Rhodopirellula baltica SH 1: one gene and its partner. Each later gene encodes a partner of the first gene's protein in a complex. Links are inferred from orthologs where the notes say so. Each region holds a gene or a part of one and is shown in the gene's direction. Other genes may lie near its edges.

Region 1 (3,259 bases):
AGTTCCCACGGCTCCGATCGGGGCAGCCTGTTCGCCGGTCAAGTCGGCAATTCGCTCAATGGCGGCCAATACGTCTTCGCTTCGTCCCGCATGTGTGATGCCACGACAATACGCCACCGATTCACCACATCCTCGCATGTCCAACCGGAACACACGGATGCCGATCGCCAGCAACCTTCTTTTGAAACGCACCATGTAATCCGCCGCATGGCAGCCACAAATCCCGTGCAGCAGCAACACGCTTCCTCGGGGAGTTCCCAACCATGATTCGGGAGTATCATCGTGCAGAATCAATGTGTCGTTATCAGACACGGGCAGACGATGCTTTTCTGATTTGACGCCGCTCGATAGCTTTTGCCATTCGCTGATCGACATGGTTGGCCGTGGCGCAAGCAACGTTTGCAGGTGCCCACCTCGACGCCATCGATGCGGCACAAAACTCGGTGGTTCGAACCGATGCACTGAAAACGTCATCTCGTTAAACTTTCGCTCATGAAAACCATTCGCACCTTTCTGGCCATTCCGTTGCCATCCGATCTCGCCCGCACAGCATCGCGTTGGATGGCGGAAACCAAAAGCCCAGGAGACGGAATCAAATGGGTTCCCGACGAGAATTTGCACCTCACGCTGAAATTCCTCGGGGAAGTCGACAACGTTGAAACACCGGCTGTTTGCAACACACTGCAAGCCGCCTGCGAAGACATAGAACCCTTTGCATTGGTTCTCGAGGGTGCCTCCGGGATCCCGGACTTGGAACGCCCTCGAGTTCTGACCGTCGCGGTGGATGATGCCACGTCAACACTGACCAATTTGGTCGCTGATCTTGAGAAACGATTCGCCGCGATGGGTTACAAACCCGAACCCAGAGATTACCGTCCCCATTTGACCGTGGGACGGACGCGAAGCGGAACCCGCCGTGCTAACTCAGACGTTATCAATCGATGGCGGAAGTTCGAAGACGACGAAATTGGCGAATTCAATGTTCGCGAAATTCATGTGGTGGGCAGCTTTCTTGAGAAACACGGTCCGACTTACAACGTGCTCGGGCGAGTCCAACTATGACGCCGACGGCCGCTTCTGAATTGCTGCTGTCGATTGAATCCACTTGTGATGAAACTGCCGCGGCGGTCATTCGCCGCGACGGCACGGTCCTTGGCCAATGCATCGCCACCCAAGAAACACTTCACGAGCAGTTCGGCGGTGTGGTCCCCGAGATCGCCGCGCGAGCCCACCTGGAACGCATCCTTCCGGTGATCGACACGGCACTGACGCAAGCGAAAGTTCGTGGCGAAGACCTCACCGCGATCGCCGTAGCCGATCGTCCGGGCTTGGCTGGTTCATTGCTGGTCGGTGTCGTTGCCGCCAAAACGCTCGCCTTGGCATGGAACAAACCACTGATCTCGCTCAATCATTTGCACGCTCACTTGTATGCGTGTCAATTGATTGAAGGGGCCCCGGCGAACATCTATCCGGCGATTGGCCTGATCGTATCCGGCGGTCACACCAGCCTGTATGTTTGTCGCACCGCGATCGACCTGGAGTATCTCGGCGGAACAATCGACGATGCCGCTGGCGAAGCATTCGACAAAGTGGCAGCGATGTTGTCCCTACCCTTTCCCGGCGGAATCGAAGTCGCAAAGCTCGCCTCGCAAGGAAACGACAAGGCATACTCTTTCCCTCGCTCGATGATTCACGATCCAGGCGATGATTTTTCCTTCAGCGGTTTGAAGACGGCGGTTCGGTACGCCATCGTCGGCCCGGGCCGCCAAGACTTTGCGTCGCTGGACATTTCCGACCAAGTCAAACGGGACGTCTGCGCCTCGTTTGAGGCCGCTGTTGTCGATGTCTTGGTATCCAAATGCCGTCGAGCGATCAAGCGGCACAGAAATCGCAACAACGATCCTCAGAACTCAATCAATCGGCTGATCGTCGGAGGCGGCGTGGCAGCCAACCAGCGTTTGCGACGTGACCTGCAAGCCGCCGCCGACAAAGACGGCTTCGAGCTTTGGATCGCTCCACCGCACCTATGCACTGACAATGCTGTCATGGGTGCGATCGCCTGGAAGAAGTTCGAAGCCGAACAATTCGCATCGCTTGATCTGGACATCACCCCCGGACTGCAACGAGGCTTCTGAAGACAGACGCACAAACGATCGCATCATCCCGGGACCATTCACGCTCATGAAATCTGCTTCCAAACGACTCAGAGGTAAATCGGCACGCGACGGTGAAGCGACACTCACTGGTGAATCGGCCGTCCTGACCGAACTGCAGCTTGGTCATCCATCGCTGCGGTGGGTCGATCGCTACAGCCGCTTGCTGGACACGCGATTTCGTATCCCCGGCACCAAAGTCCGCTTTGGGTTGGACTTCATTCTCGGATTGGTCCCCGGTGCTGGTGATGCGATCAGCATGGGGTTGTCCGGAATCCTGATCGCGACGATGGCAAGAAATGGAGCGAGCCCAAGACTCGTGCTGAGAATGCTGGGCAACGTGGGTCTGGACGCATTGGTTGGCACCATCCCTGTCTTGGGCAACATCTTCGACTTGTTCTACAAAGCCAACCATCGCAATCTGCTTCTATTGCGAGAGTACTACGTCGAAGACAAGCACCGCGGAAGCGTTTGGCCCATTTTGATGGCCATCGTGATCGCCCTGATCATCCTGCTGGGACTGATGGTGATGATCTTCGTCTGGTGCATCAACGCGATCATGAACCTGTTCTAAGGACCACGTGAACAACAAGTGACGTAGCGGAAGGGCGCGAGCCCTCCGGTTCTTCACCGGGCGGCTTGCGCCACACCGCTAACATCGTCACTTGTTGTTCACTCGCTACTAAGCAGTCGCGACGGCATCGCGCGTCACAAACCAAGTCGGCGACTCGATCAATCGCGACGGGAACAGCGCGGCGGGTAAATCACTGGCGGAACTGCGAACACTGGCGAGTGCCTGACGCTTGTTTGATCCACCGATCAAGAACCAACGCTGCCGAGCGGAATTGATCGCGGGCGCGGTCAGCGTGTAGCGATAGGTTTTCATCTTAGGCACCCAGTTCTCCACGAACCAACGATCGTTCTGCTCGATGGCTTTCGTCTCCGGGAACAACGACGCCGTGTGCGCGTCATCGCCCATTCCTAATAAAGCCAAATCCCACGTCGGGACATCAGAACCCGCAAACGTTTCCCGCAAAGTCTTCTCGTAGGCTTCCGCCGTCGCGGCAGGATTGTCCGGATCGACTGGCACCGGAAACGCATGCAGT
Region 2 (3,234 bases), 740 kb from region 1 along the record:
TGAACAGGCTGACACCCAACGCTCTGGCAACCGAATAGGTTGCCGAGGTCAAGAAGGTGAACCCGATCAGGGGGATCAATGTTGGGCGAGGCGGATTCAAAACGGCAGAGAGCCTCGGTGAGCTGGCCTCGATGAGCTGGAACGGGTGTATCTATATTAATCGCCCGTCCAGTTCTCGTTGAGCCCGTTCGCTTCGGCGGGCATTCATTCAACGTCCGCGAAGTCAAATGGCTCGTCTGCTCTCGCAATCAGCGATTGTGATAGTACGCCGGAACGTAGTAAATGATTCGATTGCGGTATTGGTTTTGGCCGAAGTTGCTGTCCCAAGCTGGACGCAGATTCGGGTTGCTTGCCCAGTAGGAAGCTTCCAGGCGAGCTTGACGTTGACGCGATGCTTCCAAAGCTCGAGCTTGACGCAGCTGCATCGCCATCGAAGGCATTTGTTCTGCAGTCGAGCCAGGTGCGTGAACGAGTTTTCGATCCGATGGGCTGTTCACGGGATCGGATTCTGCATCAGCAACCGCGGGCGTCATTGGCGGCAATGCCAATCGCTCGGCGTTCCGTTGCGGTGTGTCTCGTTGCGGCGATGCCGAAAAGAGATCGTCCAATCCCTGTGCCGAAGCAGCTGGGGCCAAGGTTGCACCGATCAACAAAGCAAACAGAAATGGGACGGTCGATTTCATAGGTAAACCCCGGCGAATGGACTGATTTCGGTGGTGGTATCGTCCTGCGATTGATGCCGTCTGACCGGGGATCGGGCAAATCCCACCAGATTGGACGGCCGCCGCGCGGCTCGAGCCGATTTTGATTGACCGAACGGACACGGTGTTTTGCACTGAGAAAACAGTCGTGACAGCTGGATCCATCGATGATTTTGGGTAGGAAATTAGGTTTAGGCGGGTTGCAAGGGTTGGCTGATCGCCACGAATCATCTCTTACGATGGATTCTTGCAACGACAGGGTGCATTTTATGAACGTTTTGCTAATCTAGAGGTTGGAAACCGAATTCGGGTTGCCGAATCGATATCAAGTAGTCCCACCTTCTTCCTTCCCGAGTCACCATGATTCAACAAACTCTTCGTTGCGTATTCGCACTTGCATTGCTGGCCACGACCGTTGGTTGCCCACCGCCAGCTCCACCAGCTGATGTGGATGTCGACACCGACGCCGCTCCAGTTGTCACCGACAACGCTACCGGCGCAGCTGAAATGCCTTCGGACAATGTGACCGGCACTGCGGAAACTCCCGAAGCAGAAACTCCAGAAACAGAAGCTCCCTGAGTTTCTGGTTCACCAGAATCGAAACCTGAGGATTGAATTTGGTCACACTCGACCAAGTTGATTTGAAAACACTCGCTCGGCTCGCGGACGCTTTTGTTCGCGAGCCGATTGCGTTCCCGGTCTGCTTTGCCGTTACCGGAACACTTGGGGCTGGCAAGACGCGATGGACACAAGAGCTCGCCAGAGCCATGGGGCTGAACTCGTCCGAAGTGACCAGTCCCACCTTCACTTTGCTTCGAACCTACCACGCGGAAGAACACACGTTGCATCATGTGGATGCGTATCGCGTTGGTGATGAAGACGAATGGTGGGAGCTGGGATTGGAAGAGTGTTACCAAGAGCCCGGTGCATGGACCGTCGTCGAATGGGCGGACCGTTTTGCTGATGCGATGCCGCCCGAAGCGGTTTGGATGCAGATCGAAATTCTCGCTGACTCACCCGATGCTGGGACTCGCGAGATTCAACTCCATTGTGCTGATCCAGAGCGTTGGCAATGGGTCCAGCATGTTCTGAAGCGTCTTCAAGCAGCTTCATAAACAACGCAGCAAGCTGTTGGAGCATTCATGCATGTATTGCAATGAAATGATCATCGCATCGAGCTTGTTGCTGCCGTGCGATTTGCGGCGATGACCTACAGCACACCTTTGGTGCTTGGAATCGCATCACTGCGTGGATCGCTTTCAACGGCCATGCGGATCGCCCTCGCGGTGGCTTTGAAGACGCATTCGCTGATGTGGTGCCCGTTGCTGCCGTGATGCAATAGAACGTGCAGATTGCACTTTGCATTGACGGCGAACGATTGCCAAAAGTGTTCCACCAGTTCGCTATCGAACGTCCCGATCTTGGATGCCGCGATGGGAGCGTTGTATTCAAACGCATAGCGTCCGCCCATGTCGACGGCCGACGTGACCAGACACTCATCCATCGGCAACGTGAAGTGACCGTAGCGACGAACACCTGCGCGATCACCGAGAGCCCGATCGACGGCAGTGCCCAAAGCGATGCCGATGTCTTCGGCCGTGTGGTGATCGTCGACGTGCAAGTCGCCTTTGGCTTCCACGGTCAGGTCAATCAGGGCATGCTTTGCCAGCAGGTCCAGCATGTGGTCGAGGAATCCAATTCCCGAGTCGCGTTTACCTGCGCCACTGCCATCCAGGTTGACCGACAGCTTGATATCCGTCTCGCCGGTTTTGCGTTCGAGGCTGACTTCACGTGACGAGTTAGAATTGGAAGAGGTCATGTTGAGTCCGCTCGAGCGGGAAGGGAAATGTTGAGTGACTGCATCGCACGTTCGATCATCAGCATGCAAGCATCGATTTGGTCATCTGTACCGACGCTGATCCGCAATCCGTCGCCCCAATCCGGAAAGTCCATGTATCGGATCAGGATCTGGCTTTGTTTGAGGTACTGGTGAATTTCCGCGTGTTTTCCTTCGGGGTGACGGCACCACACGAAATTTGCATGCGATGGTGTCACGTCGAACCCGAGTGCTCGCAAGCGATCGGTCGTTCGATCGCGGGTGACGTTCATCTTGGCGACGACATCGGCCAGCCATTCTTGGCAGCCCATCGCAGCGGTTGCGGCGGCGATCGAAATCGCATCACAGTTGTAGCTGTCCTTGATTTTCGTCAGCTCAGCGATCACATGTGGCTGTGCGACCAAAAAGCCGAAGCGAATGCCAGCCAGTCCGTATGACTTGCTGAGCGTTCGAGTGACGAAGATGTTTTCGTCGGATTGAACCAGGTCGAGACAGTTTTCTTCGGCGAAGTCCGCGTAGGCTTCATCGACGACCAATGGGCAGTTCAGTGAATTGGAAAGTTCAGCGATCTGAGGCTTGGAAACGATCGTTCCGCTGGGGCTGTTCGGGTTGGGGAGCAGTACCAGTTTTAGATCCTCTCGATTTTCGCCAAACGATTGCGGCAGTTCCCAAGGATCGTTGAAGGGAACTTGTTCC

The links.
Region 2: the proteins of tsaD (region 1) and tsaE are in contact, whole or in part, in a crystal structure (PDB 6N9A), measured with the Thermotoga maritima proteins. The link is inferred for Rhodopirellula baltica SH 1 from one-to-one orthologs. Residues at the interface, in WP_004082750.1 of Thermotoga maritima: Cys10, Asp11, Arg49, His50, Leu82, Gly84, Gly135, Gly136, Glu154, Thr155, Leu156, Asp157, Asp158, Ser159, Glu162, Asp165, Lys166, Arg169, Leu170, Tyr175, Lys213, Thr214, Leu217, Tyr218, Gln221, Arg222, Asn324; in WP_004082108.1 of Thermotoga maritima: Leu37, Gly38, Lys46, Lys57, Val59, Lys60, Ser61, Thr63, Phe64, Thr65, Leu66, Met67, Val69, Pro71, Tyr82, Arg83, Leu84, Asp86, Asp88, Phe89, Asp93, Ile128, Asp130, Glu131, Arg134.

What each region holds. Positions count from the first base shown.
Region 1 is NC_005027.1:4,851,296-4,854,554, forward strand. What follows is about bases 162-3,096. They hold tsaD (tRNA (adenosine(37)-N6)-threonylcarbamoyltransferase complex transferase subunit TsaD), read left to right. Parts: upstream 162-1,058; coding sequence 1,059-2,135; downstream 2,136-3,096. Other genes in these bases: RB_RS18550 (YheT family hydrolase), read right to left, coding at 162-474; thpR (RNA 2',3'-cyclic phosphodiesterase), read left to right, coding at 493-1,062; RB_RS18565 (DUF4112 domain-containing protein), read left to right, coding at 2,182-2,727; pgl (6-phosphogluconolactonase), read right to left, coding at 2,836-3,096. Outside these bases: more of RB_RS18550, read right to left, coding at 1-161; more of pgl, read right to left, coding at 3,097-3,259.
Region 2 is NC_005027.1:4,114,812-4,118,045, reverse strand. What follows is about bases 155-3,064. They hold tsaE (tRNA (adenosine(37)-N6)-threonylcarbamoyltransferase complex ATPase subunit type 1 TsaE), read left to right. Parts: upstream 155-1,312; coding sequence 1,313-1,816; downstream 1,817-3,064. Other genes in these bases: hisC (histidinol-phosphate transaminase), read right to left, coding at 2,517-3,064; hisB (imidazoleglycerol-phosphate dehydratase HisB), read right to left, coding at 1,912-2,520; RB_RS15650 (hypothetical protein), read left to right, coding at 1,062-1,280; RB_RS15655 (hypothetical protein), read right to left, coding at 249-683. Also shown: RB_RS15660 (hypothetical protein), read right to left, coding at 1-52; more of hisC, read right to left, coding at 3,065-3,234. UniProt on the Escherichia coli protein: Required for the formation of a threonylcarbamoyl group on adenosine at position 37 (t(6)A37) in tRNAs that read codons beginning with adenine.